4 regions of the Nonomuraea sp. CA-218870 genome follow, and region 2 is predicted to be linked to each of the others. Evidence: riboswitches for the same ligand, from Rfam matches in the RefSeq annotation. Region 2 holds a riboswitch; each other region holds the start of a gene.
The links. Region 2 has a riboswitch for cyclic di-AMP ahead of ACQEUU_RS01825 (NlpC/P60 family protein). Riboswitches for the same ligand answer to the same signal wherever they lie in the genome.
Positions count from the first base shown of each region.

Region 1: another riboswitch for cyclic di-AMP. It lies ahead of ACQEUU_RS35095 (coiled-coil domain-containing protein); the one in region 2 lies ahead of ACQEUU_RS01825 (NlpC/P60 family protein).
Region 3: another riboswitch for cyclic di-AMP. It lies ahead of ACQEUU_RS33080 (hypothetical protein); the one in region 2 lies ahead of ACQEUU_RS01825 (NlpC/P60 family protein).
Region 4: another riboswitch for cyclic di-AMP. It lies ahead of ACQEUU_RS18075 (CHAP domain-containing protein); the one in region 2 lies ahead of ACQEUU_RS01825 (NlpC/P60 family protein).

Region 1 is NZ_JBNJMN010000002.1:1,384,302-1,391,824, forward strand. Features, by position in the region: gene ACQEUU_RS35090 (hypothetical protein) at 1-673, opposite strand, end outside; gene ACQEUU_RS35095 (coiled-coil domain-containing protein) at 845-1,834, opposite strand; cyclic di-AMP (ydaO/yuaA leader) riboswitch at 1,840-1,979, opposite strand; gene galT (galactose-1-phosphate uridylyltransferase) at 2,046-3,128, opposite strand; gene ACQEUU_RS35105 (DeoR/GlpR family DNA-binding transcription regulator) at 3,125-3,904, opposite strand; gene ACQEUU_RS35110 (TrpB-like pyridoxal phosphate-dependent enzyme) at 4,017-5,327, opposite strand; gene ACQEUU_RS35115 (LLM class flavin-dependent oxidoreductase) at 5,370-6,260, opposite strand; gene ACQEUU_RS35120 (uridine kinase) at 6,286-6,915, opposite strand; tRNA gene ACQEUU_RS35125 (tRNA-Gly) at 7,056-7,129, opposite strand; tRNA gene ACQEUU_RS35130 (tRNA-Pro) at 7,219-7,292, shown strand; gene ACQEUU_RS35135 (hypothetical protein) at 7,274-7,523, opposite strand, start outside.
Region 2 is NZ_JBNJMN010000001.1:379,735-387,257, forward strand. Features, by position in the region: gene ACQEUU_RS01805 (histone-like nucleoid-structuring protein Lsr2) at 363-695, opposite strand; gene ACQEUU_RS01810 (RDD family protein) at 1,208-1,696, opposite strand; gene ACQEUU_RS01815 (RDD family protein) at 1,806-3,179, opposite strand; gene ACQEUU_RS01820 (amino-acid N-acetyltransferase) at 3,277-3,834, opposite strand; cyclic di-AMP (ydaO/yuaA leader) riboswitch at 4,112-4,264, shown strand; gene ACQEUU_RS01825 (NlpC/P60 family protein) at 4,272-5,315, shown strand; gene ACQEUU_RS01830 (LuxR family transcriptional regulator) at 5,368-5,580, opposite strand; gene ACQEUU_RS01835 (cytochrome P450) at 5,731-6,999, shown strand; gene lysX (bifunctional lysylphosphatidylglycerol synthetase/lysine--tRNA ligase LysX) at 6,983-7,523, opposite strand, start outside.
Region 3 is NZ_JBNJMN010000002.1:938,631-946,153, reverse strand. Features, by position in the region: gene ACQEUU_RS33085 (alpha/beta fold hydrolase) at 1-518, opposite strand, end outside; gene ACQEUU_RS33080 (hypothetical protein) at 557-1,468, opposite strand; cyclic di-AMP (ydaO/yuaA leader) riboswitch at 1,651-1,791, opposite strand; gene ACQEUU_RS33075 (DUF5302 domain-containing protein) at 1,947-2,147, opposite strand; gene ACQEUU_RS33070 (rod shape-determining protein) at 2,307-3,281, shown strand; gene ACQEUU_RS33065 (erythromycin esterase family protein) at 3,290-4,483, opposite strand; gene ACQEUU_RS33060 (hypothetical protein) at 4,498-4,683, opposite strand; gene ACQEUU_RS33055 (SAM-dependent methyltransferase) at 4,852-5,667, shown strand; gene ACQEUU_RS33050 (hypothetical protein) at 5,816-6,760, opposite strand; gene ACQEUU_RS33045 (AAA family ATPase) at 6,757-7,523, opposite strand, start outside.
Region 4 is NZ_JBNJMN010000001.1:3,736,829-3,744,351, forward strand. Features, by position in the region: gene ACQEUU_RS18065 (RNA polymerase sigma factor) at 1-136, opposite strand, end outside; gene ACQEUU_RS18070 (YciI family protein) at 210-650, opposite strand; gene ACQEUU_RS18075 (CHAP domain-containing protein) at 741-1,469, opposite strand; cyclic di-AMP (ydaO/yuaA leader) riboswitch at 1,484-1,621, opposite strand; gene ACQEUU_RS18080 (Gfo/Idh/MocA family protein) at 1,738-2,694, opposite strand; gene ACQEUU_RS18085 (aldo/keto reductase) at 2,741-3,556, opposite strand; gene ACQEUU_RS18090 (HAMP domain-containing sensor histidine kinase) at 3,652-4,998, opposite strand; gene ACQEUU_RS18095 (sugar ABC transporter substrate-binding protein) at 5,325-6,584, shown strand; gene ACQEUU_RS18100 (ABC transporter permease subunit) at 6,588-7,523, shown strand, end outside.

The DNA.
Region 1 (7,523 bases), on a different contig from region 2:
TGCGAGTGCTGTTCGCGAGCCGAGGACTGGCAAGCCAGGCGTCCAGGTCGATCTGTCGACAGGTGGCCAGGGTGCGGCCTCGGCGGCGCAAGTGGGCGAGGAGGCGACTGCTGGCGGCGAGTTCGGCGCGTGCCCGGTAGGCCGCTCCAGGCTGGAGTGCGGAGCCGCTGAGGTGTCTGCGGAGGCGTCGCAGCAGATGGGTGCGCGCGAACAGAGCAACGATCGTCCTGTCGTCAGGGTGAGCAGAGGCCGCAATAGTGCGGGCGAAGGCTTCCAGCCGGACTAGGTGCTCGTCGCGGGCGGGGAGGGCATGGGCGGCGACGAGCAGCGCGCGCAGGTGATCGATCGATCGGCTGGAGCCGTGCTGGTCCAGGGTGGCATGGGTGAGCGAGGCGCGTCCGGCGGCGATCTCCGCTAGGACGTCATGGGCTCGGCTGCGGCCTAAGTTGGAGAGGGCAGCCTGGGCGTTGTTCGTCGCGAGAATGGCCTCTCGCAGCGGCATCAGTGTCCCTGCGATGCTCCCGTCAGGCCCCGTGAGCAGGGCGTCCACGTGATCGGCGAGCATGCAACCGAAGCACGCCGGAGCATCACCGATGCCGGTGTGCCGACCACGGTCGCGCCGACCACAGATCGCGCAGGACACCCCGGGTGCCTGATACATCAGATGCGACATGCTCGCATCTGATGCGAGATCCCGTCCGGCGAACCGAGAAAGTGGCAGGCAGGTGGCCACGCACCAAAACACAGGACGACCTCGACGGACGCCACCTTCACAGGGCGACGACCAGCTCAAACGCCTTCTTCAAGGGGGCGAATAGCTCATCAGATGCTATTCGTCCCCCTATCAGTGCATCGAGATGTGGACGTGGTCGAAGTGGTTCTCGGTGATGCTGCCGCGGTTGGACATGCCGCTCCAGCCCGAGCCGTGGTTGATGCGCTGTTTCCAGATGACGTACTTCACGCCCAGCTTGGCCCGGTTGGTGATGGCCCACTCGGCGATGCGGTCGCCCAGCGTCGCATGGGTGGCCGTCGGCATCGAGCCGCCCGTGCTCATCATGAAGTCGCAGGCCCGCCCCAGCGGATGCTCGCCGCTCGATCCGGCGCGGAAGCAGCCCACGCTGAACGGCAGCGCGAAGTTCTTCGCGATCTCCGTCTTCATCAGGCGGGTGCGCGGCGTGATGTTGTCGGAGCCCGACGGGAGCTGCGGCGCCCAGCTGCCGTCGGAACGGCGGCCGGTGGCGAACGGCACCAGATCTTCCAGTCTCTTCTGGATGTCCTCGATGACGCCCTCGGCCTCCTCGCGCTGGTCCACCACGTCGGCGGCGTCGGCCTCGATCTTCGCGGCCAGCTTGGCGGCGTCGTCGACCGCCTTCTTCTTCTCGTCGCGGGCTCCGGCCACCTTGTCGACCAGCGCCTGCTGCTCGGCCGTGAGCTGCTCCAGCAGGGCCGCGCCGCGGCCGTCGGGCAGCGTCAGCAGGGTGGGCAGCTGCATGCCGCCATTCTGGTACTGCAGCAGAGCCAGCTCGGCGACCCGCTGCTCGGCCTCCGACAGCTCCGCCTCGGCCGTGGCCAGCCGCTTCTCGGCGGCCTTGGCCGCCTTGCGGGCGTCGGCCAGCTCGACGCGCTTGAGGTTGTAGCGCTCGATCAGGCCGTCGACCTTCGCGTTGAGCTGCTTCAACTCCTTGCGCAGCTCCTGCTCCGTCGGCTTGGGGTCCGCCGCCGCGGGCGCGGCCGTGAGCGAGGCCAGCGTCACCGTGGTCAGGACAGGAGCGAAGGCCACCGCCGCGGCGGTGACGAAACCGATGGCTTGGTGCGCGGGGGACGCTGCCGCCACGTACTGGGTCCTCTCCCTCTTGCCTACCGGGTTAGCTGACGGGTTCGGGCACGGGAGCGTTGCCCTACCACCGAAGTGGATTCACCCCAGGTGCGTTGGGTCCCCGGCTCCCGGGCGCTCGCCCGGGATTAGGCGTTCACACGGCGTTACGGCCGTGCTCGAAGGCATATTAATGGTAGATCACGAGTAATGCGAGCCAAACGGAAATCTCTTAGTGATCTACTTGTGATCGAAGCATGAGTGCCGCCTCCTCGGGGAGCACGTCGTTGACGAACGCGCCCATGGCGGACTCCGACCCCGCCAGATACTTCAGCTTCCCGGGCGCCCGCCGGATGCTGAACAGCTCCAGATGCAGGTAGGCCAGCTCGCGGTCCTGCCGGACCGGCGCCTGGTGCCAGGCCGAGATGTACGGCATCGGCACCCCGAACAGCCCGTCCAGGGCCCGCAGCACCGAGGTGTAGAGCGGCGCGAAGGCCGCCCGCTCGTCCCCGGTGAGCGCGGCCAGGTCGGCCGCCTGCCGGTGCGGGTAGAGGTGCACCTCGAAGGGCCAGCGCGCGGCCGCCGGCACGAACGCCGTCCACAGCTCGTTGGCCGCGACCACCCGGACCCCGGCCTCCCGCTCGGCCGCCAGCACGTCGGCGAAGAGGTTGCGTCCGGGCCGCCGCTCCGCGTAGCGCCGGGCCGCGCCGAGCTGCAGCCTGGTGCGGGGCGTCACGTACGGGTACGCGTAGATCTGCCCATGGGGGTGGAACAGCGTGATGCCGATCTCCTCGCCCCGGTTCTCGAAGCAGAAGACCTGCTCCACGCCCTCCAGGGCGGACAGCTCGGCCGTACGGTCGGCCCAGGCCTCCATCACCAGCTCCACCCGGTCGTCGGAGAGCTGGGAGAACGAGGAGTCGTGCTGGGAGGTGAAACACATCACCTCGCACCGCCCCACGCCGGGCCGGACCTCGCTCAGCCCTCCGGCATCCTGATATGTCCCAAAATTTCCGGAGAAGGAGGGGAAGCGGTTCTCGAACACGACCACGTCGTAGTCGTACGCCGGGATCTCCGACGCCCGCGTCTCGGACGACGGGCAGAGCGGGCACTCGTGGGCAGGCGGCAGGAACGTCCGGGTCTGCCGGTGGCCCGCCATCGCGATCCACTCCTCGGTCAGCGGGTCGTAGCGCAGCTCCGACGCCACCGGCCGCGGGTCGAGCGGCCGCCGGTCGACGGCGCCGCGGTCGGCCCCGTCGCCCCGGTCGAAGTAGATGAGCTCCCGGCCGTCGGCCAGATGGGTGATGGTGCGCTTCACGCCGCCCCCTCCGCGATGATCAACTCCCCGGCCCTGTCGGCCAGTTCCCTGCGCGCCTCCTCCGGCAGCCCCGCGTCGCTGATGACCACGTCGGCCTCCGACAGCTCGGCGATGGTGCTGATGCCGACGGTGTTCCACTTGGTGTGGTCGGCCGGCACCACGAGCCGGTGCGCGGCGCCGATGAGCTCGCGGTCCGTCTCGGACTCCAGCAGGTTGGGCGTGGTGAACCCGGCGCGCACGCTCATGCCGTGCACGCCCAGGAAGAGCGTGTCGACGTGCAGGTGCCGGATCGCCGCCACCGCGACGGGGCCGACGAGCGCGTCGGAGGGGGTCCGCACGCCGCCGGTGAGCACGACCGTGCGGTCGGCGCGGGCGTTGCGGTGGAAGACGTCGGCGACGGGGACCGAATTGGTGATCACGGTCAGCTCGGGCACGCCGATGAGATGATGGGCCAGCGCCCACGTGGTGGTGCCGGCGGACAGGGCCACCGCGGTGCCGGGGCGCACGAGCCGGGCGGCGCGGCGCGCGATGGCCTCCTTCTCCTGCTGCTGGCGGGCCGACTTGGCGGTGAAGCCCGGCTCCTCGGTGGAACCGGGGCCGATGGCGGTCGCGCCGCCGTGGACCTTCTCCAGCAGCCCGCGCTCGGCGAGCACCTCCAGGTCCCGGCGGATGGTCATGTCGGAGACGCCGAGCTCGCGCACGAGGTCGGCCACCCGGACCCCGCCCTTGCTGCGCACGCGTTCGAGGATCGCCTGCTGGCGCTGCTGTGCGAGCACGCCCCCGCTCCTTCCAACAGATTCCACCAAATTATGACACGAATATGTTGGGGATTGTGAGATTGGTGGATGACCCGCCGCACGCTGACGACCCGCCGCGGCGGGCCACCCGTCACGCCGGCAGGCCGCTCAGCGCCTCGTCGATGCGCTCCTGCGGCAGCGTGAAGTCCTCCATCTCACCCGACAGGTAGCGCTCGTAGGCCGCCAGGTCGAAGTGGCCGTGCCCGCACAGCGCGGTCAGGATCACCTTCTCCTCCCCGCTCTCCTTGCAGCGCAGCGCCTCCGCGATCGTCTCGGCCAGCGCGTGCGTCGGCTCGGGGGCGGGCAGAATGCCCTCGGTCCTGGCGAAACGCACCCCCGCCTCGAAGCACTCCGTCTGCGAGCGGGTGACCGCCTCGAACATGCCCAGCTCGTACATGTGCGACAGCAGCGGCGACATGCCGTGATAGCGCAGCCCGCCCGCGTGGATCGGGTCCGGCACGAAGTCGTGGCCCAGGGTGTGCATCTTCATCAGCGGCGTCAGGCCCGCCGTGTCGCCGAAGTCGTAGGCGTAGCGGCCCCGGGTGAAGGACGGGCACGCGGCCGGCTCGACGGCCCTGATGACCGGGTCGATCTCCCCGGCCAGCTTCAGGCGCAGGAACGGGAAGACCAGGCCCGCGAAGTTCGAGCCGCCGCCGGTGCAGCCGACGATGACGTCCGGCATCTCCTCCAGCTGCGCCAGCGCCTCCTCGCCGATCACCGTCTGGTGCATGAGCACGTGGTTGAGCACGGACCCGAGCGCGTACCGGGTGTCGCCTGCCGACGCGGCGGCCTCCACCGCCTCGCTGATCGCGATGCCCAGGCTGCCGGGGGAGTCGGGGTGCTCGGCCAGCACCTTGCTGCCCGACTGCGTAACGGTGGACGGGCTCGCGTGCACGCTCGCCCCGTAGACGCGCATCAGCGCCGAACGGTACGGCTTCTGGTCGTAGGAGGCGCGGACCATCCAGATCTCGCACTCCAGGCCGAACTGGGCGCAGGCGAAGGCCAGCGAGCTGCCCCACTGCCCGGCGCCCGTCTCGGTGGTGAGCCTGCGCACGCCCTCCCGGGCGTTGTAGTACGCCTGCGGGACGGCGGTGTTCGGCTTGTGGGAGCCGGCCGGGGAGACGCCCTCGTACTTGTAGTAGATGCGCGCCGGGGTGCCCAGCGACCTCTCCAGGTTGCGGGCGCGCATCAGCGGGGTCGGACGCCACAGCCGGTAGACGTCCAGCACCTCCTGCGGGATGGGGACGAACCGCTCCTGGCTGACCTCCTGACGGATGAGCTCCATCGGGAACAGCGGCGCCAGGTCATCGGGACCGATCGGCTCCCTCGTCGCCGGGTGCAGCGGCGGAGGCGGCGGGACGGGCAGATCGGGAACGATGTTGTACCAGTTGCTCGGGATCATTGCTCCAGTCTGCTCCCGCCGCCGGTCAGGAATCCAGCACCGTCAGGCGCCGCGCTCGGCCGCCACCTGGCGGCGCACCTCCGGCACGATCTCCTCGGCGAACCTGGCCAGCTGCTCCCGCTGATCGCCCTCAGGCCACAGGATGAACGTGTCCATCCCGTACCCCACCGCCAGGTCCGTCAGCTCGTCCACCCACTGCCCGGCCGGCCCCTTGAGGAAGCCCTCGCTCGGGCCGTCGGTGATGGTGCCGTTGACGTTGTAGAGCCTGCGCACGTCCCGCGGCCGCCGCCCGGCCTTCTCCGCGCCCTCGTCGACCCGCGCCTGCAGCTCCGGCAGCCGCTCTGGCGGTGCCCACGACGAGGACGGCAGCCAGCCGTCGGCCACCCTGCCGGTGAGCGCCAGCGCCCGCGGCCCGCCGACGCCGAGCCAGATCTCCATCGGGTGCGCCGGCCTGGGCCCGGCCTGCGCGCCCGCCAGCCGGTAGTGCTCGCCGTCGAAGCGCCGGTTGCGCTCGCCGCTCCAGATCTCCCTGACGACCGAGACGGCCTCCTCCAGCGCGCCGATCGCCTGCCCCGGCGTGCGCCGCGTCTCCCCGTACGCCTCGATCGCGTCCCAGAACGTCCCGGCGCCCAGCCCCAGCTCCACCCGGCCGCCGCTGAGCAGGTCGAGGCTGGCCGCCGCCTTGGCGAGCACCGCCGGCCGGCGCATCGGCAGGCTCGCCACGTCGGGGAACACCCGCACCCGCTCGGTCGCGGTGGCGATCACACTCAGCAGCGTCCACGTCTCGACGTAACGCCGCTGATAGGGGTGATCCTGCACGCCGATCAGCTCCAGCCCCAGCCGGTCGGCCAGTCGCGCGTACTCGACCAGCGGATCGTCGGCGTTCGGCACCAGGAAGTAGCCGAACTCCAGCGGGCGCCCGTAATCCCTCATGACCGGACATCTACCCGCGATCCGCTCAGTACGCGACCTTCACCGCGAGCCGGGCCGGGTGATCCGCCCTCACCACCACGTCGGCGACCTCCTGCGGCCGGGCCTCGCGCTCGTACCGCTCGTACGCCGGCAACCGCCAGCGCTCCTCCACGGGCGTGCGGCGCTCCAGCGCGCCCGGCGAGAGCCACACGTGCACGGCCAGCTCGACCGGCAGTCCCCGGCCCAGCAGCAGCGTGCCGTCGAGCAGCAGCACCCCGCCCGCAGGCAGCGTCCGGTACGGCACCCGGTAGGCCCGGTCGGCCCCGCTGTCCCACAGCGCGGGCAGCACCTTCCCCGACCGCCCAGGACCCAGCGGCTCCAGCACCTCGCGCAGCAGCGCCCCGGTGTCGAGCCACTCGTCGTAGAACACGTCCGGATCCGTCCGCCCGAACTCCAGCCGCAGCGACGCGGGACGCAGGAAGTCGCCGGCGGACACCCGCAGCACCTCCCGGCCGCGCACCCGCAGCGGCGCCACCAGCCGATCGGCCAGCTCACCCGGCAGGGCCGCCGCCGCCCCGTCGACCGCCACCCGCACCCACGCCTCGCGCGGCCGGCCGGCGATCCTGTCGGCGAGCTCCTCGGCCAGCGCCTCGACGGAGATCGGTCGTACCCGCATCCCCCGAGCCTACGAGCCGCACCGCGACCGGGCGGCGGCGAACCGGTGTTGACCATCCGGACGGGGTCCGCCGCAGCGGCGGAACAGGTACGAGGAAGGCCCGGGTTCGGGAGAGTCTCCCCGGCCTGGGCCTTCGCTGGTGGAGCGGACGACGGGAATCGAACCCGCGTAGCTAGTTTGGAAGACTAGGGCTCTACCATTGAGCTACGTCCGCGCGAACCGGTCGAAGTCTGGTCTAGACTGCATCCGGTCGTCAGGGCGTAAGCGTACCGGAGTCCCGGAGCGCGCGCGTACCCGGCGCGGCGGGGCGTGGCGCAGCTTGGCAGCGCGCTTGCTTTGGGAGCAAGAAGTCGCAGGTTCAAATCCTGTCGCCCCGACTTGGTCGACCAGCAGGAAGCCACTCACCCGGATGGGGAGTGGCCTTCTGGTCGAGGTCTGGGCCGCTCGGAGACGCGGGCCCGATCAGCACGCGGCCTTCGCTCTCGCCCGGCCAGCCTGGGCCGGTCTTCTCGTCGCACACGCCGGGAAGGCCGCAGACCTTCTTCGCCATCTTTCCGGCCTGACCGGTGATCTCTTTCTTCGCTTCCGGGTCTCTGCCGTTGCTGGAG
Region 2 (7,523 bases):
AAGCGGATGTGGAACGCATCACTCAGGGCGAAATCCGGTCTGGTCAGCGGCGTTACCAGAGTGGCCGGATCGCCCGGCCGGGCAGGCGGGACTGCCGGTGTGGGGCGGGCGCGGGGAGGCCGGACACAGAGATGGGACCCCAGATCGCCCGAAAGCGCTGGAGTCCCGTCATCCCCGACAAAACCGCCAAAAGCACGCGCTCGACGGTTCGATGCGAAGACCCAAATGCCCATTTATCAGGCAAATCCAAGATCACCGGATCGACGTCCAGGATCGGGTTCGCCTTTGACGATCATGCGCTTATGGCGGCCGCCGGGGTCCTTAGGCGAACGGCATAAGCGCATGGTCAGCCGCGGCTCGCTTTAGTGGGCCGCTTCGTACTTCTCGACGACGGTGGAGGCGATCCGGCCTCGCTCGCTGACGGGCAGGCCGTGAGCCTTGGCCCACTGCCTGATCTCGGCGCTCTTCTCGCGGCTCATCGCCCGCTGGCCGCCACGGCCGCGACGACGCGTGGGGACGGCTCCCGACCTGCGGGCGTGCTGCACGAAAGGCGTGAGAGCGTCCCTCAGCTTCTTGGCGTTAACGTCGCTGAGGTCAATCTCATAGGAAGAGCCGTCAATAGCGAAGCTGACCGTCTCATTGGCCTCGCCCCCATCGAGGTCATCGATGAGAATCTCCTGGATCTGCTTGGCCATCTACGCAATCCTTTCCGGAGCATTGTTTCATTCGCTCGCCCAAACATATACCCGGAAAGACGTTAAGACAATTCAGCTCAGCTACGATTCTGCTGAGTCACCGATCAGTGGCTGTTCTCGGCCTGATCCTGCCGGTTTGGCCGTCGCCCCGGACCCTCGGCGCGCACCAACTTGACCACCCCAAAGATGAAGGCTCCCCCCACCACGACCGGCGGGATGAGCGCGGACAATACCTCTCCCAGAACTTGCATTCGTCCTCGCCTCCACAGCGGACGGGGGTTTCCTGGCGCTTAATACACGCGCGGTGCGGCGGCACGGCTTGACCGTGCCGGTGTCGCCGTAGCCCGGCAACCTTCGCACCTCATACCATAGCGGCACACAGATGCCCATAGCGTGTCAGGGGCATCAACATCCGGCAACCCGGACGCCCCATAGCCTAATGGCAGTCTCTCCAGGCGTCTTACCGGATCTCCACCAAGTTTCCTGAAAAGCGGCTCCCGGTCTTGCCCCGCTCAGGAATGATCTTTAACCACGAGTGTCCCGGCCAGCCTGTCATGCGGCCCACGCTGCAGCGGCTTGTCCATCAGGATCAGCAGGCCGACCGCGAACACGAACATTCCGGCCAGCAGATTGAGCACCGGAATGCCCATCACGATGGCCGGGGCCGGATAGCCGAGCACCCGTTTCCACGCGTCACGCGACCCCAGCGGGGCCGGCTCCACCCGAATGCGCATGATCGCCTTGCCGAACGTGCGCCCGCCCCGGAAAAGGGTGACCCAGTCGTAGACCGTATAACCCAGCCCCGCCAACACCCACGCGAACACGCCGGGCAATCGGCCCCCGAACAGCTCCAGCACCCCGACAGTCCGGAAGATCCCCCATAGCGCGATGAACAGAATGTAATAGAACACCCCGAACACGAGCGCTTCAATGAGCCGGGCGACGAGGCGTTCCCACCATTCCGCGGGCACCGGATCCGCCCGCGGCGGTGTCGCGGCCATAACCTCACCTCGCCCCATCAGTGTCCCCCGACCGTTCCCATTCTGGTACGGAGCACACACGAAAACAGGGGCCGGTGGATCACCGGCCCCTGTTTTCCGGACTGCCCGGTTACTTGATCTTCACCACGACCGTGCCGGCGAACTTGTCCGCGAACGTCTGCTGCAGCGGCTTGTCCCACAGATGCGAGATGGCGTTGACCAGCACCGCGATCGAGCCGAGCCAGCCGAGGAACGGGATGCCGGCGAGGAGGTAGCCGCCCCACGTGACCCCGGCCCGCTTCAGCGCCACGCCGCTGGGCAGGCCGCCGGGCGGCAGGGCCTGACCGACGGGCACGACCTTGATCCCCATGACCAGCTTGCCGAGCGTCTGCCCGTTCGCCTTGGTCATGAAGAACTCGTAGGCGACATAGAGGCCACCGGCGACGAGCCAGAGCAACAGGCTGCCGATGATCGAGGTGAAGTAGCCGCTCGAGATGCCCGCCGCCGAGTTGTACGAGGCGAACAGCAGGCTCAAGAAGATGAAGTTCAGCACACCGTAGACCACGCCGAAGATGACGAAGTCGACGAGGCGGGCCACCAGCCGCTGCCACCACTCCGCCAGCGGCGCCGGGGCGCCCGGAGGCTGGAGGCCGACCGGCTGGCCGTACGCCTGCCCGTAACCGGGCTGGCCGTAGCCCTGCTGCGCGTACTGCGGCTGCTGCCCGTAACCGGGCTGACCATAGCCGGGCTGGCCGGCGCCGGGCTGCCCGTACTGGGGCTGCTGACCGTACTGCGGCTGACCGTACTGCGGCTGGCCGTAGCCCGGCTGCGACTGCGGCTGCTGCCCGTACGGGGCCTGACCGTAGTCGGGCTGGGACTGCGGCTGCTGCCCGTACTGCGGCTGACCGTAGTCGGGCTGGGACGCGCCCTGCTGACCGTAGCCCTGGCCGTAACCCTGCTGGCCCGAGGCAGGCTGCTGGCCGTACTGCGGCTGGCCGTAGCCCGGCTGCGACTGCGGCTGCTGCCCGTACGGGGCCTGACCGTAGTCGGGCTGCGACTGCGGCTGCTGCCCGTACTGCGGCTGACCGTAGTCAGGCTGGGACGCGCCCTGCTGACCGTAACCCTGGCCCTGCTGGCCCGAGGCGGCCTGCTGGCCGTACCCCTGCTGGCCCGAGGCGGGCTGCTGGCCGTAGCCCTGCTGGCCGTAGTCGGGCTGCTGCCCATACTGCGGCTGCTGGCCGTAGCCGGGCTGGGAGGCGCCCTGCTGGCCGTAGCCCTGCTGACCCGGCTGCCCGTACTGCTGCTGGCCGTACTGCTGCTGCCCGTGCTGCTGCTGGCCGTAGCCCTGCTGGCCGTACTGGCCCTGGCCGTAGGGGTCGTCGGCCCGATAGCCAACGACCGTCGCGTCGGGATCCTCGCCTTGAGGGCGTCCCGGGTTATGCCCGTATCCAGGATGATTCTCTCCGGAGTCATCCTGCGGATACGGCGGCTGTCCGGTGCTCACCGTGTCACCTCGCTTCGCGTGCGCATGTGGCACATGTCAGGGCACATGCCTGTCCTGGACAACGTATCGACATGGCTATCAACAATCACCTTTTCTGTCAGTCAAGATCCGCATCACCCGAGGTCAGGTGAAGCAACATCCTGGTGTTGCCCAGGGTGTTCGGCTTGACGTGTTCCAGGTCCAGGAACTCGGCCACGCCCTCGTCGTACGAGGCCAGGAGTTCCGCGTAGACCTCGGGCGAGACGGGGGTGCCCTGGATCTCACGAAATCCGTGTCTCGCGAAGAAGTCGACCTCGAATGTGAGGCAGAATACGCGGCGCAACCCGAGTTCTTTGGCCGTGTCGATGAGGGCCGCGACGATCCTGTGCCCGATCGCCAGCCCGCGCGCCTCCGGGTGCACCGCCACGGTGCGGATCTCCGCGAGGTCCTCCCAGAGCACGTGCAGCGCCCCGCAGCCCACGACCCTGCCGTCGCGCTCGGCCACCCAGAACTCCTGCACGTCCTCGTACAGGGTGACGGCGGCCTTCTCCAGCAGCCGGGGACCGGCTCCCGCGTAGGTGTCCACCAGGAGTTTGATGGCTCTGACGTCGGGCGTCCTGGCACGCCGGACGAGGACCTCCGTCTCGGGAAGGGGACGTTCGGCGAGCTGCTCCATGGCTCTCCAGAGTACCGATTGCGATTACGGCTCACCCCAAACCCGGGACTTCCGCCCCACTTGTGAGGTCGCGTGGCTGAACGAAGCGCTCCTGGCCGCCGCAGGTTCACCCCTGCGCCAAGTAACCACAAAGAGGACAGAAAGTCTTTGCCGTCACGGGGTTTCCGAGATCACCCTGTGACCCGTCAGTTGTGAAACCTCTACAGAGTCGGCAGTTCCGGTTGAGCAGGAACCCGGGGTGCATTAGTGTCCAGCGTCGATGTCCCCGCGCACGCGGCGCGGAGACGCGCCCAATCCCCGCAAGGGGAACCGGGGATCCGCCGGCGGCGATCAGGCAGCGCCGCCAGGGGTGAATCCGGGCACCTCGCTCGGTAGGGCTGCTCCGGCCCGAACCCGTCAGCTAACCCGGTCGGCGCCCACGGAAGGAGCTTTGATCGGTGAAGCGCACGCGCGACCGCAGGGGGAGCGCCGAGGGCGGGCCCGCCCGCCCCCCGGAACGGACCGGCAACGGCCTGAGGCTGATCGTCGCGGCCGCCGTCCTCGCCGCCCTGATGCTCGCCGTCCCAGCCGGTCCCGCCACAGCCGACCCCAAGCCCTCGCTCAAGGAGCTCTCCGAGCAGGTCGAGAAGATGCACCTGGAGATCGAGACGCTCACCGAGCAGTACAACGGGCAGCGCGAGAAGCTCAAGACCGCCAGGAAGGCCGTCGAGAACGCCGAGAAGAGGCTCGCCACCAGCGAGGCCGAGCTGGCCGCCAAGAGGACGAAGATGACGCTGCTGGTCGAGGCCGAGTACATGTCGGGCGGCCTCAACCGGACGCTCGCCTTCGCCGGCGGCGGCGACCCCGACACCTACCTCGACCGCGCGGCCACCACCTACGCGCTGCGCCGGCAGCAGAGCGAGGAGGTGCTGAAGCTCACCAAGGCGATGGACGCCGCAGAACGCGCCAGGGCAGGCGCCAGGAAGCGCATCGACGAGGTCGACCAGATCGTCGAGGACCTCGGCGCCAAGCGCGACCGCATCTCCGCCCTCGTCACCAGGGTCGAGAGCCGACTCTTCCAGCGCGCGCTCGGCGAGGCCGGCCGCCCCGGGACCCGGGCCGTCAGGGTGAACCTGCCCATCCCCGGCGACGGCAAGGCCGCCCAGGCCGCCCGCTGGGCCCTCACCCAGCAGCTCAAGCCGTACGTCTGGGGCGCAGAAGGCCCCAACGGCTACGACTGCTCCGGCCTGGTCATGGCCGCCTACCAGCGCGTCGGGATCTCGCTGCCGCACTACACCGGCGAGCAGTGGACCGCGGGCAGGCACATCTCGCGGGAGGAGCTGCGCCCCGGCGACCTGGTCTTCTTCTACAGCGACCTGCACCACGTGGGCATCTACCTCGGCGGCGGCATGATGGTGCACGCCCCGCGGACCGGTGACGTCGTCCGCATCGCCTCCATAGCGCGGCGCCCCTACGCCGGCGCGGTGCGCATCGCCGACTGATCATCGGGATCAGCCGGCGCGCTCGATCGACCGGCGCTGGAAAGGCGGCGCGCTAGATCAACTGGCGGCGCGCCGCCCAGGCCACGGCCTCGATCGCCGTGGCCACCCCGATCCGGTCGCAGATGCCCCTCAATCTTCGGCGCACCGTGCGGCCGCTGCAGTCGAGGCGGCGCCCCACGCGATCCACGGTGACGCCTCTGGCAAGCTCTGCCAGCAACGCCAGGTCTGCATGGCTCAGTTCGACGTTTTCACTGAGCACATCCATCGGGAGCCCTCCCCCCAACAGCACTACTCGGAGACCTCCTGGCCCGAGCAATGGGCTGCTCGTCCCGGACTACGTAAACGCATCCGTGAAAGACCGTCAAGCGCGAGATCCGCTTCATCTGACCCTGGCCATTGACATGATCCGGCCAAGATGAAGTACTCGCCATATGCCGGCACCTCCACCAGCGCGATGATCGATCACAACGCCTCTGACAGCGCGTCGCCGCCCGCGCTGACTCCCAGCGATCTGCTGGGTTTCGATCCGTACGACGACGCATTTCTGCGCGACCCCTATTCCAGCTACCGGAAGCTGCGCCGGCCGTTCCACCGGACCCGCGGCGGGCTGGTCGTCGCCACCTCCCACGAGCTCTGCTCGGCCATCCTGCGCGATCCCCGCTTCGGCCACGGCCCCACCCCGCCGTCCGGCCCCGACGAGCCGGTCCGCTCGTTCCTCATGATGGACCCGCCGGACCACACGCGGATGCGCGGGCTCGTCAGCAGGGCCTTCACGCCCGGCATGGTGCGGCGGTTGCGCCCGCGCATCGAGACGATCACCGCGGAGCTGGTCGCCGCGCTGCCGGACGAGGCCGACCTCGTCCGCGACTTCGCCTACCCGCTGCCCGTCATGGTGATCAGCGAGATGCTGGGGGTGCCGCCCGAGGACCACGAGCGGTTCCGCGGCTGGAGCGAGACCGTGGCGCGCAGCCTCGACCCGATCGTCACCGACGAGCTGGCCGAGCGCAACCAGCGGGACCGTCGAGAGTTCCACGCCTACTTCAGGGACCTCATCGCGCTGCGCCGGCGGGCGCCCGCCGACGACCTGCTCAGCGCGCTCGTCCAGGTCGAGGAGCTGACCGAGCGCGAGCTGCTGGCCACGTGCGTGCTGCTGCTCGTGGCCGGGCACGAGACGACCGTCAACCTCATCGCCAACGGCGTGCTCGCCCTGGTCAGGCACGGCGTGCTGAGCGAGGCCGCGCACCGGCCCAGGGAGGTCGTCGAGGAGGTGCTCAGGTACGATCCGCCGGTCCAGCTCACGGCGCGCACCGCGCTGCGGGACGCCGAGCTGGACGGGGTCGCCGTGCCGGCGGGCACGATGACGATGGCGCTGGTCGGCGCGGCCAACCGCGACCCCGGTGTCTTCCCCGACCCGGACGTGTTCGACGTGGGGCGGGCGCCGGGCCGGCATCTGGCGTTCGGCCTGGGCGTCCACTTCTGCCTGGGCGCGCCCCTGGCCCGGCTGGAAGGCGAGGTGGCGCTGGCCGCGCTGGCCCGGGCGGCGCCGGGGCTGGAACTGGCCGATCCGGACCCGCCGTACAAGGGGAACCTCGTGCTGCGCGGCCTCGCCCGGCTGCCCGTCCGGCTCAACCGCGGCCGGGGCGGCGCGGCGCCCGCCCCCGGCGCGGTCAGCGGGTCGGTTTGACCAGCGGGAACAGGATGGTCTCGCGGATGTTGCGGCCGGTGAAAGCCATGATCATCCGGTCGATGCCGGCGCCCATGCCGCCCGTGGGAGGCATGCCGTACTCCAGGGCCTGGAGGAAGTCCTCGTCGAGCTGCATGGCCTCGAGGTCGCCGCCCGCGGCGAGAAGGGACTGCTCCTCCAGCCGACGGCGCTGGTCGATCGGGTCGTTCAGCTCGGAGTAGGCGGTGCCGAGCTCGGTGCCGAAGCCGATGAGGTCCCACTTCTCGGTCAGGAGCGGGTTGTCGCGGTGGACGCGGGCCAGCGGGGAGGTCTCCAGCGGGTAGTCCATGACGAACGTCGGCTGGACCAGGGTGTGCTCGATCAGCTCCTCGAACAGCTCCTGGACGAGCTTGCCCTGGCCCCACTTCGGGTCCCACTTCACGTCGTGCTTGTCGGCCAGGGCCCGCACGCGCTCCAGCGGGGTCTCGGTGGTGACCTCCTCGCCCACCGCGCCGGACACCAGGTCGTACAGCCTGGCCCTGGGC
Region 3 (7,523 bases), on a different contig from region 2:
CCGATCACCGACGACGTGGCCACCGCCTGCGCGACGGCGCCCTCCCGGGTGGTCGCCGGCCTGGTGAACAGGACCGCGCGGGCCTCCTCGCTCGGCGGGGCGACCGAACCGCCGGGCATGGACATGATCGAGGTGAGGGTCAGGACCCGCTCGGGGTGCCGGAGGGCGAGCGACTGGGCGATCATGCCGCCCATCGAGGCGCCCATCACGTGCGCGGCCGGCCAGCCCAGCGCGTCCATCAGCCCGGCGGCGTCCTCGGCCATGTCGTCCAGCAGGTAGGGCACGGGCCTGCCCGAGCCGGGCACGCCCGCGTCGTGCAGGTGGGTGGACAGTCCGGCGTCGCGGTTGTCGAACCTGACGACGTGGTGTCCCTGGTCGGCGAGCAGCTCGCAGAGCGGGTCGTCCCAGTGCACGAGCTGGGCGCCCAGCCCCATGATCAACAGGAGCGGGCGCCCGCCGGGAGAGCCGAAGCTCTCGTACGCGATGTCGATGCCATGGGCCGATGCGATCGAGGTCACGGCCCTAGAATGACATTCTGATGTGGGTCAAGCCAAGCTCAGCGGCGCAGGAGCTTGCGCAGCCGCTCGCGGCCCAGCACCAGGCCACCGCCGAGCAGCACCGCGCCGCCGACCACGACGGCGCCGGTCACGTTGCTCCGCTCGGTGGCCGCGGCGGCCTGGGCGGCGGCGCCTGCCGTCGGCCTGCCGTCCGCCATCGGCTCCACGGCGACCGCCTTCGGAGCCTCGGTCTTGGCGGGCTCGGTCTTGGCGGGCTCGCTCTTCGCGGGCTCGCTCTTCGCGGGCTGGGCTCCGGCGAGGGCGTTCGGCGCGTCCTGCTCGGCGTCCGCCTTGGCGCCGGCCAGGGCCTTGCCGTCCTCCGCCTTCTCCCCGGCCTTGTCCTCGGACTTGTCCTCGGCCAGGACCGGCGGGCTGGCAGGGTTGCGGTCCATGCGGCCCCAGGCGCCGGTGGAGAACGCCACCGGGTGGTTCTTCAGGCCCACGCCGTCGCCCCACTTGGTGATGACGTACTCGACCTTGATGTGGCCCTTGCCGCCGTTGCCGTCCACCATCAGCGTGCGCGGGTTGAACGTCCCACCGGTCAGGTCGGCGAAGGTCTTCCCGTCCAGGTCGAGCATGATGCCCCTGTTGGAGGGCGTGCCCGGACCGCGGTCACCGACGAAGAACGGCGCCTTCTTGCCGTTGTAGAGGACGTAGCCCTCGGTCAGCAGGGGCCAGCTGGGGCTGGCGGCCATGCCCTTCTGCATGGGCTTGCCGCTGGCCGGCAGCCCGGTGTCACCGGCGCGGCCGGAGCCGTCGTCCCAGAAGTAGGAGGCGGTGGTATCACCCTTGAGCAGGATCTTTTCGGTGCTCATGTCGAGGTCGGCGTGGGCGGCGCCGGAGCCGAACGCCAGCGTGCCGGCGGCGGCGACGAGCACGGCGAGGGAACGCATGCTGAAACGAGCGGGCATGAAAGCGCAAATCCTTTGTGAGGCAACAGCAAAACGCGCGCACGAAGGGCGTAGCCGGGCGTCAAGCCATGCGGACGCTACGCGGGGGCGCGACGAGAAAGATCAGGAAATGGTGCCGCTCAACCGGCGGCCGGTGACATCCCGCGATAGGGGGGACGTGCGCGGTGATACATCACGAAGAAAAGTCCTCTCCATCTCGCCTACCGGGTTAGCTGACGGGTTCGGACGTGGAGATGTTGCCCTACCGGCCGCAAGGGCCGGATTCACCCCAAGGAGATGGGTCCCCGGTTCCCGCGAGGCGCGGGATTCGGCGCCAGGCAGCGGCCTCTTCCTGGTGAAGAGTCATGGTCACCGCCTGGTAACGCTTACCAATTTAGCGGGCAAAGCGGACATATGCAAAGGTAAGCCCATGATTCGGGCGAAGATCTACCTATAAAAAGGGGGTACGGCATGCCGTACCCCCTCGGAACACCCGGTTTCAGCCGCCGCTCTTGCGCCTGAAGGACCGCTTGCCCGCAGCCGGACCATGAGTCCCGTGGACCTTGGAATGGTCGGCTCCCCTACCACCCCCGCCGGTGCCCGCCTGCTGGCCGCGCTTGCGTTCCAGAGCCTCACGGAACTTGCGCTTCATCTCGTCCTCGGGAGTCTCGTCGACTTCCGGCTCCGGTGTTTCCGCCATGAGGACCTCCTGGTGTGCGTACGGTCCCAGCTTCCCACGCGAACCTTGACCGCGCGAAACCGGGGATCATCACGAAACCCGCTCCGGCGGCTTGGTGTTGGCTTGACCCGATCCAGGAAACACCCCTGACATGCAGTCCGACCCCCCGGAGCGGCGGCGGTGAGCCCGCTCGGCTTCCTCGGCCGCGACCTCGCCGTCGATCTCGGCGCGGCCACCACCCAGATCTACGCGCGAGGCCTGGGCATCGTGCTCAACGAGCCGTCTGCCGCCCTGACGGCCACCGGCCGCACCCTCTTCGGCGCTCCCGCGTACGAGTCGGGCGGCGGGATCGCCCGCTGGCCGGTGCGCGAGGGCGGCGAGCTCGCCGGGCGGCTGATCAAGTACTTCCTGACGAAGGTGCACGGGCACCCGTTCGCCCGGCCACGACTGGTGATGGCGCTGCCCGACGCCTCCTCGCCGCTCCTGCGGGCCGCGGCGCGCGACCTGGCCTACCGGGCGGACGCCCGGCGGGTCTACCTCGTCGAGCACGCCGTCGCGGTGGCGCTCGGCGCGGGACTGCCGGTACGGGAGCCGGCGGGCCGGATGATCGTCGACATCGGCCCGCGGCTGACCAGGATCGCGATCCTGGCCTGCGGCGCCGTCGTCGCCGCGACGACCGTCCACACCGGCGGCGACGCCGTGAACAGGGCGATCGCCGCGCTGGCCGCCTGCGAGCTCGGCCTGCTGGTCGGCGAGGCGGAGGCGGAGGCGGTCAAGCTCCGCGCCGGTTCGCGCTGGAAGCCGATCGACCGGCACGTGATCGTCCGCGGCCTCGACCCGGAGTCCCGGCGCGAACGGATCGCGTGGCTGCCCGTCCAGCAGCTGTACGAGGTCACCAGGGCGCCGGCGGACGCCATCGCCCGCGCCGCGGCCTCGGCCCTGGAGCGCTGCCCCGCCGAGCTGGCCGGCGACGTGGCCATGCACGGGGTGGTGCTGACCGGCGGCGGCGCCCTGCTGCGCGGCCTCGCCAGGCGCCTGCGCGCGGCCATGGGCGTGCCGGCCCGGCGCGCGGACCGGCCCGTCGAGTCGATGGCGCTCGGCCTCGGCCGATACGCCGACCGCCTGGGCGCCATCGGCCCCCGGCCCCCGCTGTGACAGCCCGGCTACAGCGGGGTCGAACAGGTGCCCCGCGCTATGTAGGCGAGCCCGTCGAAGGCAGCGCCGAGCACGGCCGGGGTGAAGGACAGCTTGTACGAGAAGCGCCCGGCCACGGCGCCGTAGCCGCGCACGTACCGCTGCTCGCCCAGCCATCGGGTCACCGCCTCGGGCCTGGGCCCGAGGCGCAGGTCGACGACGTGATCGCGGGGGCAGGCGGCGGCCAGCAGGGATTCGGCCACGTCGGGCCGGCCGGCGGCGGGCACCCGGTGGCGTACCGGCGGCCTCCGCACGTCGGGCCTGCCGAACCGGAGCCGCCTGGCCCGGAACTCACCCTGCCCGAACAGCAGGCCGAGCGCGTAGTAAGCGGCGCCGTGACGCTGACGCAGATGACCTCCCATGAGCGGAGCGCCGTAGCCCGCGTAGTGGCCGGCCGCCACGTGAGCGTTGTGCGCCCAGACGGCGATCTTCGCCGCCGGGTCCTCCAGCAGCCGGTCGACGTTGTCGGCCATGAACAGGTCGCGGGCCGCCCCGGCCGTGCGCGTCCCGTCGGCGTCGCGCATCGGCCGGGTCATCAGTGTCGCGAACTGCAGCACGGTCCTGGCATGCGCCGCCGCCTCCCCCGGCCCGCCGGCGCCCACCTCGTCGGCCAGCCTGCGGGCGGCCGCCTCGATCGCCGGGCCGAGCGGCTCCCCCACCCCCAGGCGCGCCGCCCCCAGCACCTCCAGCGGCCCGAGCGACTCGCCGGCCCGCTCATCCAGGTGATCGCGGAGCCACCGCAGCGACGCCCCGGGGAACTGCGGGTCGATCCCGGCGAAGCGCACCTTCGGCTCGGCGGTGCGGTTGTGCTCGCGCATCCACTCCACCACGGCCAGCATCTCCCGCGTCCGCCACGTCCAGAACCCGAGGTCGGCCAGCAGCCGCTCCGGCTCGCCCGCCCCGCCCAGGACGTAGGCGTCCAGGGCCTCGGACGCCGACACACTGGCCTCCATCGCCAGTACGGTGAACCCCAGCTCCTCCACGAGGAACCGCAGCAGCCGGTGCTTGAGCAGGAAGAACTCCCGCGTGCCGTGGGTCGCCTCCCCCAGCCCCGCCACCCTGACACCGTCGAGAACCTCTCGCAGCGGCTCCAGGCCGGTGACCGGCGCGCGCGGGTCGAGCCCGTCGAGCGGGACGGCTCTGGACGCGAGCCAGCCGGTCACCTCGGCCGCTCCCGTCACGACCCGTCTCGAAGGCTTGCCAGGGCGAGCATCAGGCCGAGCACGCCCAGCACGACGCTCACCACCGTCAGCGCAGTGCCGTCGAGCCAGAAGTGCAGCAGCCCGAAGTCGCTGTCGAAGAACTGGTGGGCCACGAACCCGCCGAACCCCTGGAGCATGAGAATGACGCCGATGAACCCCATGGGAACCACGCTGGCACCTCCGGCGGGCCCGCCGCATCCGACCAAGGTATGGTCCGCATCAGCCCTTGGCCCACACCGCCCAACTAAATCGCCCTTTCGGTGGATATAGATCCCTTCGTCACGAAAAAGCACTAGATTTGCGGCAGAGGCTACGACGAAGGCGAGGACATGGCGCAGCTTCCGGGGCAGATCGACCCTAACGTGCCCAGTGTGGCCCGCATGTACGACTACTACCTGGGCGGCAAGGACAACTTCCCCGCCGACCGGGAAGCCGCGGAGCAGGTGATCGAGCTCGGCCGCCGGACCGGCACCGACATCCGCGAAGTCGCGCTGGCCAACCGCGGTTTCCTCATCCGCAGCGTGCGCCATCTGGCCCAGTCGGGCATCCGGCAGTTCCTCGACATCGGCACCGGTCTGCCCACCCAGGACAACGTCCACCAGGTCGCCCAGCGGGTGGCGCTCGAATCCAAGATCGTGTACGTGGACAACGACCCGATCGTGCTGGCCCACGCCCGCGCCCTGCTGGCCGACAACAACGAGACGATCATCGTCCATGGCGACCTGGCCGAGCCCGACGCCATCCTCGCCGCCGCCGCCGACCACCTGGACTTCACCCAGCCGGTGGCCGTGGTCATGGCGGCGGTGTTCCACTTCTTCCACGACGACGACCAGGTGGCCAAGATCATGGAGACGCTCCGGCGGCCCCTGGTGTCCGGCAGCCACCTCGTCGTCTCGCACGGCTACATCGAGCCGGGCGAGGGCGAGGAGGACAAGGTCGACGAGGTCCGCGGCGTCTACCGGCGCAGCACCTCTGGCGGCATCGCCTGGCGCGGCCGGGAGGAGCTGCTGTCCCTCTTCGACGGCCTGGAGATCCTCCCGCCGGGTGTGGTGCCGGCCCAGAAGTGGCGCAACGACGACGACCCGTACCCGTGGCCCGGCCTGGCCAGGGGCGGCGTGCTCGGCGTCGTCGGCCGCGTCCCCTGACGTGCCCGCCCTGAAGTGGCCCCGGCCCCGGATCGTGCCCCCGCCTGGAGCGACCCTCTTATCGGCGGGGACGGGTCGTACTGGATGATGCGCCGGATCTGCCGGGCCCGCCCGACCGACTCCACGTAAGCGGCGGGCTCCGCCCAGGTCAGCCGCGTGAGGCGGTGCGCAGCGCCCGGTAGAGCAGCCGCGCGTCGCCCAGGTGGTGGCGCAGCAGCTTCTCCAGGCCGCCGATCGGCACCAGGTTCTGCGGGGCGCGCGGGTCCTTGTAGTCGACGCCGGCCAGCGGCGGCAGGGCGAGCGTCACGGCGTCGGCCAGCCCCGCCGCCTCCGCCGGGTCCAGGTCCGCGCTCGCCTCGCAGCGCACGATGCCCGCCCACGGCGTGGGCGAGTGCGCCGGCAGCCGCACGTACCAGGCGTGCCGCCGCCAGCTCGTGCCCATGAGGAACACCGGCGTGCGCTGTCCCGGCGCCAGCGACGACACCACCGCCGACTGGGCGGGCGGCAGGTAGGCGGTGTGGTGGGTCTTGATGTAGCCGATCGTGCGCGGCAGATGGCCGCGCCCGCGCAGCGGCCCGTCGACCAGCAGCAGGTCGTCGGCCATCCCCCGGTGCCGCACCGACAGATCCACCTCCAGCTGGGTGACCTGCCGCTGCAGCGCCAGCGACAGCTCCTCCACGGTCGAGTCGGCCGCCCTCCCGGGACGGTAGTCGGCGTGCGCGGTCTTCACCTCCGGGGTGTACGGGGAGGCGCTGATGAGCGCGCGGTGCACCTCGATGTCGGCCAGCTCGGCGCCGTCGGGGCCGCACCGCACGATCCCCGCCGCGTACGAGGCCGCGATCCCCGGCATCGGCATGGCCGCGTCGGGGTCGTCCACCCACACCCGGGCGTCGATCCGGCGGACCCCGTCGGCGACCAGCAGCGTTTCGGGGGCGCGGGCGCCGGGGCCGGGGGTGACGGGCTTCCAGTCGCCGGCCGGCCGCTCGACGTCCAGGACCAGCTCGGCGCTGGTGGCGCCCAGCTCGGAGAACGCCTCGGCCGCCAGCGCCGCCGCGTAGCCCGGATCCCAGGGGTCGACGGAGAACGCCGTCACAGCCCCGCCTTCCGTACGTGTGAGCCCTTGGCGTCGCGGCTGACCTCGAACCGCACCGGCACCCGCTCGGCCAGCGCCGGGACGTGGGTGACGACGCCGACCATGCGCTCCTGCCCGGCGGCGAGCCGCTCCAGCGTGGTGGCGACCGTGTCGAGGGTCGCCGGGTCGAGCGTGCCGAACCCCTCGTCGAGGAAGATCGAGTCGAGGCCGCGGGCTACCGCGTCGGACAGCGCCAGCGCCAGCGCGAGGGCCGCCTGGAAGGTCTCGCCCCCGGACAGCGTGCGGGCGCTGCGCCGCAGCCCGGCCTCGGCGTGGTCGATCACCTCGATCTCGGTGCGGTCGCTCAGCGCGAGCTCGTACTGGCCGTCGGACAGCTCCTTGAGCAGGCCGGACGCGGTGGTGACCAGCACGTCGAGCGCCTCGGCGCACAGCCAGCGTTCGAAGGCGTTGGCGCGCAGCCGCAGCGCCAGCTCGTGCGCGACCTTCGCGGCGTGCTCCTTCCCTGCGGCCTCCTCCGCCAGTTCGGCGGCGCGCTCGCGGGCCTCCCTGACCCGTTCGAGCCGGGACTCGACGCGGGCGACCTCGCCGGCGACGGCCGCGCCGAGCTGGTCGGGGGTGCCTTCGCCGGGCAGCGGGACCTGGTGCTCGCGCAGGCGTTCGGCGAGCCTGGCGCGTTCGCGGGACAGGCCCGCGCCGGCGACGGCGAGCGCCTCGTCGCGCTCGGCCAGCGCCGCGGCGGCCGCCCGCGCGGCCCGGTCGCGCC
Region 4 (7,523 bases), 3.4 Mb from region 2:
CCGCGACCAGGGCGTCCTGCGCCAGCTCCTCCGCCAGGCCGAGGTCGCGCACCAGCCCGGCCAGCCCGGCGATCAGCCGTGCCGCCTCGATGCGCCAGACGGCCTCGACGGCCCGGTTCGTCTCCGCAGCGGTCACGGGCCCATGCAAACAGTCCCCCCGGAAGGCCGCAACTCGGGCGCCGAGCCGCGCCGGGGGGCTTGCGGGGCGGTCAGGCGTCCTGGCCCGGGTTCTCCAGGGACTCGCGCACCGCCGACTCGCGCCGGGCGGTCTCCGGGCTGAGGGAGGTCTCCGGCATGTCGGCTATGTCGAAGACCTCCCAGAGCTCCAGGCCCACGCCCTCCCCGCCCTCGGGGACGGGGACGCGCAGGGCCCACTCCACGGCCTCCTCGCGGGACTTGACCTGGATCAGCCAGAAGCCCGCGATGATCTCCTTGGTCTCGGCGAAGGGTCCGTCGACGACCTTGGGCTTGCCGGGGCCGTAGACGATGCGGGCCGCGCGGGAGCTGGGGTGCAGCCCTTCGGCGGCCAGCAGGACACCGGCCCTGACCAGCGACTCGTTGTAGGCCGTCATGTCGTCGACGAGCTGCCGGCTCGGCAGGGCACCCGCCTCGGTCTCGGCGCTGCCCTTACCGATGATCATGAATTTCATGACGTGTGCTCCTTCAGTGTCCCGGGTCTCGTCAACGCGTCGGACGAGCGGCGCCCGCCTCGACAACCCCAGGGGATTCTTCCGGAGAACTCAGGTGGCGTACTCGGGGTAACCGTAGCCGACCACCTGGGACTTGGGCCGGACCCGCTCCTCGACCACCCCGTTGCCGGTGTTGCCCTCGATCGTGGAGATCGTCCCGTTGCCGTTGTCCTTCACCACGAAGCCGACGTGCTGGATGGACCCGATGCTCTTGCTGCCGTTCCAGGCGAAGAAGACCACGGCGCCCGGCCTGGCCTCGGTGCCCCAGCGGTCGTTGGCCGCGAACCACTTCGCGTGGGTCACCGTGTAGGCGTCCCAGCCGATCTGGGGACGGGCGCCGATCTGCTCGCCGACCCAGGAGACGAACATGGCGCACCAGGGGGCGTTCAGGTAGCCGGCGGGGTGGCCGCCGTCGCGGGCGATGGTCTCCAGGGCGCGCTGCGAACCGGCGTACCACTCCTGGAACTTGGTGCCGCCGCCCCGGGAGTTCTCCCGGACCCCGATCTGCGACCTGGCCAGGGCGAGCACCTGCGCGGCGGTGACGTTGATCTGGTCGGTCTTCGCGGGCCTCGCCTGAGAAGAGGCGGCCTGTCCGGCACTGGTCTGTCCGGCACTGGTCGGCACGGTGCTGGTCTGAGCCGTGAGCCGGACGTTCTGGTCGGATCCCGGGTCGGCGTGGGCGGGGAGGGGGGAGCCGACGGCGCAGGCGACCAGGGCGGTCGCCGCGACGGTGAGGATGTGCTTCGACTTGGGGACACGGGGGAGACGATGTCTGACCATCGAAGAGATGCAACTCCTTGCTTCCATGCCGCTTACCGGGTTAGCTGACGGGTTCGGGCGTGGAAGCTGCCCTACGGCGCGGGAGGCGCCGATTCACCCCGAGGGACGTGGGTCCCCGGTTCCGCGCAGGGCGGATTCAGCGGTCGCAGGGCTGTCCTGCGATACGAGGGCGTTCAAGGCAATGAATCGGACAAACAGGACGTATACCTTGAACGGGGCAACAAGGTAATACATCCGGCAAGAGATTGACAAGGGTGCAAAGCCCAAGTCAGGGAATCTGGCTCCGCGCGTCGGCCAGCATCCGCATCATGGCGAGGCTGTCGTCCAGGGGCATGATCGCGCTCTCGGTACGGCCCTGGGCCAGGCAGTCCCGCACCTCGCGCAGCTCGCCCGCGTACCCGTTGTCCGCCGGATCGTCGAGCACGTGCTCCTCCGGCTCCATCCCTGGCCCGCTGAGCACGACCCGGCGCGGAGCCCAGAAGGGGGCGTCGAGGTCGGCCCGCATCCCGGTGCCGACGACGGAGGCGTCGTTGGCGTAGGCGGCGACCAGCGAGCACTCCACCAGGGCCCGCCTGCCGCCCGGATAGCGCATCAGCCCGCCCGCCTCGGCGTCGACGCCGCCGGCCGCCGGCGAGCCGGTGATGTGCGTGCTCTCGGGCTGCCCGAGGAACAGCTGGGCCAGCCCCATCGGGTAGATGCCCAGGTCGAGCAGGGCGCCGCCGCCCAGCTCCGGCGCCCACAGCCGGTGCGCGGGATCGTACGGGAGCGCGAAGCCGAACGAGGCCCGCACCGAGCGGATCTCGCCGAAGCGCTCGTCGCGGGCGAGCATCCGGATCAACGGGTTGAACCGCATCCACATGGCTTCCATCAGGAAGACCCCGGCCTCGCGGGCCAGCCGGACCATCCGCTCGGCGTCGGCCACGGTGGCGGCGAGCGGCTTCTCGCACAGCACGGCCTTGCCCGCCGCGATGGCGGCCTCGGCCACCTCCAGGTGGCGGGCGTGCGGGGTGGCGACGTAGACGGCGTCCACGGCCGGATCGGCGCACAGCTCGGCGTAGGAGCCGTGGGCCGTCTCGGCGCCCAGCTTGGCCGCCAGCGCCTCGGCCCTGCCGAGGTCGCGGGAGCCGACCGCGGCCACGCGCATCCCCGGCTCCGCGGCGATGACGGCGCCCACGGTCCTGGCGATGCCGCCGGTGGCGGCGATTCCCCACGCTAAGTCACGCACCCGGAAGATCGTACAGATTCATCCCAGGAAGCGATATGTGTGCGGATCAGTCCATCGTGGCGGGATCCCAGCCGAGGCGGCGGTGGGCGTTCATCGCCCCGATCGCGGCCATGTCCTCCTGGTCCAGGATGAAGTCGAACACGTCGATGTTCTCCCTGATCCGCGACGGGGTCGCCGACTTCGGGATCACCACGTTGCCGAGCTGGACGTGCCAGCGCAGCACGATCTGCGCGGGCGTGCGGGCGTGCTTGTCCGCCAGCACCGCCAGCGCCGGCTCGTCCAGCAGCCCCCGGCCGGCGCCGAGCGGGCTCCACGCCTCGGTGATGATGCCGTTCCGGTCGTGGAACTCGCGCATCTCCCGCTGCTGGAGGTACGGGTGCAGCTCGATCTGGTTGACGCAGGGCACGATGTCGGTGTCGTCCATGAGCCGGGTGAGCAGGCCGGCCGTGAAGTTGGACACGCCGATGGACCTGGCCCGGCCGTCCCGGTAGAGCTTCTCCAGGCCGCGCCAGGCCAGGACGGACCGGTCGTGACCCGGCGCGGGCCAGTGGATCAGGTAGAGGTCCACGTAATCGAGGCCCAGCCTGGCCAGGCTCTCGTCGAAGGCCTGCTCCACCCGGTCGTGGTCGCCGCCCATCAGCTTGGTGGCGACGAAGAGCCTCTCCCGGGGGACGCCGGAGGCGCGCACGGCCCGGCCGACGCCCTCCTCGTTGCGGTAGAGCGTGGCCGTGTCGATGTGGCGGTAGCCGGCCTCGATCGCGGTCAGCACGACCCGTTCCGCCTGGTCGTCCGGCACCTGCCAGACGCCCAGGCCGAGCTGCGGGATCTCGACGCCGTCTCGATAAAGCCGTAGCGAGTTCATGCCTCTGATTGTTCACGTCTCCTTCCGCCCGGTTCCGTCGCCCGCGCCGCCTTGAACCGGTCGTGAACGGGCCATCACCTGGCCGGGAGACGAGGTCACTCGTGCGGCGCCTCCGGCAGGCGCAGCACGAAGCGGGCGCCGTTCGGGCAGTCCTCGACGCGGATCCGGCCGCCGTGCGCCTCCGCGACGTCGCGGGCGATCGCCAGGCCGAGCCCGGTGCCGCCCGCGTCCCGGCTGCGGGCCGCGTCCAGCCGGGTGAACCGCTCGAAGATGCGCTTGCGGTCGGCCACGGCGATCTGCGCGCCGTCGTTCTCCACCGCCAGCACGGCCTGGCCGTCCTCGCGCGACACCTCGACCGTCACCTGGCTCTCGGCGTGCCGCTGGGCGTTGTCCAGCAGGTTGGCCAGCAGCCTGGCCAGCTGGAGCTGCACCCCGTTGACGACCACGCCCTCGGCGAGCTCGGTCCGCACCGGGATGCGGTCCTTGCGGCCGGCGAGCTCCTGGCGGACCAGGCCGGCCAGGTCCACGAGCTCCCTGGCCGCGTCCACGTCGGAGCCGATCCTGGCCAGCAGCAGCAGGTCGGTGATGATGGCCTCCAGCCGGTCGGTGTCACGCAGGGCCGACTCCACCAGCGCCGGCACCTCGGTCTCGTCCGGGTAGAGCCGGGCGCTCTCCAGCTGGGTGCGCAGCCCGGCGATCGGCGTGCGCAGCTCGTGTGAGGCATCGGCGGCGAACTGGCGCTGCTGCGCCCCCGAGCGCTCCAGGCGGGCCAGGGTGCCGTTGACGGAGCGGGCGAGCTGGGCCACCTCGTCGTCGCCCGGCGGCTGCGTCACCCGTTTGCTCACGTCACGGGCGGTGATGTCGTCCAGCTCCCGCCGCATCCGGGCCACCGGGCGCAGGGCCGAGCCGGTGACCGCCCAGGTCGCCCAGGCGGTGAGCGCGAGGATCGCGGCGAGCTGCGCGGCGGCGTTGACCTCCATGCTCCGGTCGGCGAGCAGCGCGGGGGTGGGCTGCCCCGCGTAGACGATCGGCGCCCCGGCTCCCGGACCGGCCCGCGTCGCGCTGAGGTACAGGCACATGGCGGGCAGGCAGTCGGTGACGTCGACGGGCTCCCCGCCCGCCGGCGGCCGCACGTCGCTGAGCCGCGGCAGGCTCCTGGCCGCGTCGCTCGTGGCCAGGATCCGCCCGTCGTCGGAGACCAGCTGGATCAGGTCCACGTCGGGGTCGAGCACGGGCAGCGTGCTGCCGGGCCCCAGCTCGCCGGAGCGTACCTGGGCGGAGATGCGGTCGGCGGTCTCCCCGGTGGCCTCCCACGTCGACTCCGCGACGATGTGGCGGCTGACGAGCACGACCGCGATGGCCACGGGGGTGAGCACGAGAGCGGCGACGACCGTGGCGATGATGGTGACGCGTCCTCGCAGGGAGCGGACCCACAGGCGCACTCATCGACGCTACCCACCGCATCGTCGCCGGACCGCCGCGCGCGGGGAAAGAAAGGCCCATGCTCCCGCCAGGCGGACGCGCGTGACGGGAGCCGCGTTCAGGGGAGAAGATCGGGCGAGCATCCCCGGCGGTCGCCGCCGGGGCCCGCAAACTTGCCGCAAGTTTCACACCGCGATCGTGCTGCGCCGAGACCGCTCCCGGACGGCCGATCCATGAGGATCGGATAACGCTCCCTTGCAAGATCTTCCAAATCTTGCAGAGAACGGCTAACGTCCCGGAAACAAAGCCGTAAAAGCGGTCTAATAACGATCTTTCGGGAGGTCTCGTGAGCAAGCGAGTCCTGGGTGTGGCTGCTCTGGCGACACTGGCATTAACGGCCTGCGGCGGCTCCGACCCCGCGACCCCCTCCGCGGCCCCCAGCGGGTCCGCCTCCGCCGCCCCCGCGTCCGGCAAGCTCGTCATCTGGGCCGACCCCAACCGGGTCAAGGCCCTCAAGCCCTTCGCCGACCAGTTCGGCACCGAGAACGGCGTGACCGTCGAGGTGAAGGAGATCAGCAAGGACAACCAGCAGACCTTCCTGACCGCCTCCCAGCAGGGCAGCGGCCCCGACGTCATGGTGGGCGCGCACGACTGGATCGGCAACCTGGTGCAGAACGGCGCCATCGAGCCGGTCAACCTGACCGAGGCCCAGAAGGCGGCGTTCTCCGACATCGCGATCAAGGCCGTCACCTTCGACGGCCAGATCTACGGCGCCCCGTACGCCGTCGAGAACATCGCGCTCATCCGCAACACCGACCTGGCCCCCGACGCGCCCGCCACCGTCGAGGACCTGGTGGCGACCGGCGAGAAGCTCAAGGACGACGGCAAGGTCCAGGAGGTCCTCTGCCTGCCCGTCGGCCAGAAGGGCGACGCCTTCCACGTCTACCCGCTCTTCGCCGCCGGCGGCGGCAAGCTGTTCGGCGCCACCCCGACCGGCGACCCCGACCCCAAGCAGGTGCTGGTCGGCTCCGAAGGCTCGGTCAAGGCCTTCGGCAAGCTGCGCGACCTGGGGGAGAAGGGCGACGGCGCGCTCAAGACGTCGATCACCACGGAGAACTACATCCCCAGCTTCGTCGGCAAGAAGTGCGCCTACCTCATCTCCGGGCCGTGGGCGATGGCCGATGTCAAGAAGGGCGGCTTCGGCTACGACATCACGCCCGTCCCGACGTTCGAGGGCGGCGATCCGGCCACCCCGTTCGTCGGCGTCCAGTCGTTCTTCGTCGCCGCCAAAGGCCAGAACAAGACCCTCGCCCAGGAGTTCGTCACCAACTACGTGACCAGCAAGGACGTCGCCAAGGCGCTGTACGAGGCCGACCCCAGGCCGCCGGCGCTGACCGCCGCGCTCGACGAGGTGAAGGCGGGCGACGCCGACGCGGGCAAGTTCATGGACGCCGGCAAGGAGGGCATGCCGATGCCCGCCATCCCCGAGATGCAGGCCGTGTGGGAGCCGTTCGGCATCGCCGAGGCCGCCGCGGTCAAGGGCGGCGACCCGGCCAAGGCGGCCGCCGCCGCGCAGAAGACCATCGACGGCTCGCTCAAGAACTGACCCATGGCGCTCGACGTGCGCGAGACCGGGGAGACGTCGCGGGCTCCGCGGCCCCGCCGCAACATCACCACGGCGTTCGTGGTGAGCAGGATCGCGGTGCTCGCCGTCACCGCCGCGATCCTGCTCTACGCCGCGCCGCCGCTGATCGCCACCCGGTCCTGGCTCGGGCTCGGCGTGCTGCTCGGCGCCACCGCCGCCATCGCCTGCCTCTACCTGACCCGGCGGTTCGTCCCGGCCAAGTACCTCGTCCCCGGCACCGTCTTCCTCCTGGCCTTCCAGGTGTTCCCGGTGCTCTACACGGTGACCACCGCCTTCACCAACTTCGGCGACGGCCACCGCGGCGACAAGGCGGCGGCGGTCGCCGCCATCGAGCGCGGCTCCGTACGGCAGGCTCCCGGCTCGCCCGAGTACCAGCTGACCGCCGCGCTGCGCGGCGCCGAGCTGGTCTTCCTGCTGGTCGACCCGGCCACCAAGCAGGTCCGACTGGGCGACGCCGGCGGGCTGTCGCCACTGCCCGGCGCCGAGGTCGGCGTCAGCGGCCGGGTGCTGCGCGCGCCCGGCGTCACCGTGCTCACCGCGCCGCAGGCCGCCGCCCGCGGCGCGGAGATCGCCGCGCTGACCGTGCCGACCGCCGGCGGGGCGATCAAGGCCAACGGGCTCAGCCGCGCCGTCGAGGGCAAGGCCGCGCTCGTCCACGACGCCGCCTGCGACTGCGTGCGGGGCGAGGGCGGGCCGTACCGCGCCGACGAGTCGCAGGGCTACTTCGTCAACGCCGCCGGTGAACGCCTGGCCCAGGGCTGGCAGGTCAACGTCGGCCTGGACAACTTCGCCAGGGTGCTGACCAACCCCACCATCTCCGGATACTTCCTCGGCGTGTTCGGCTGGAACGCGGTCTTCGCGCTCGCCTCCGTCGCGGGCACGTTCGCGCTCGGCATGGCC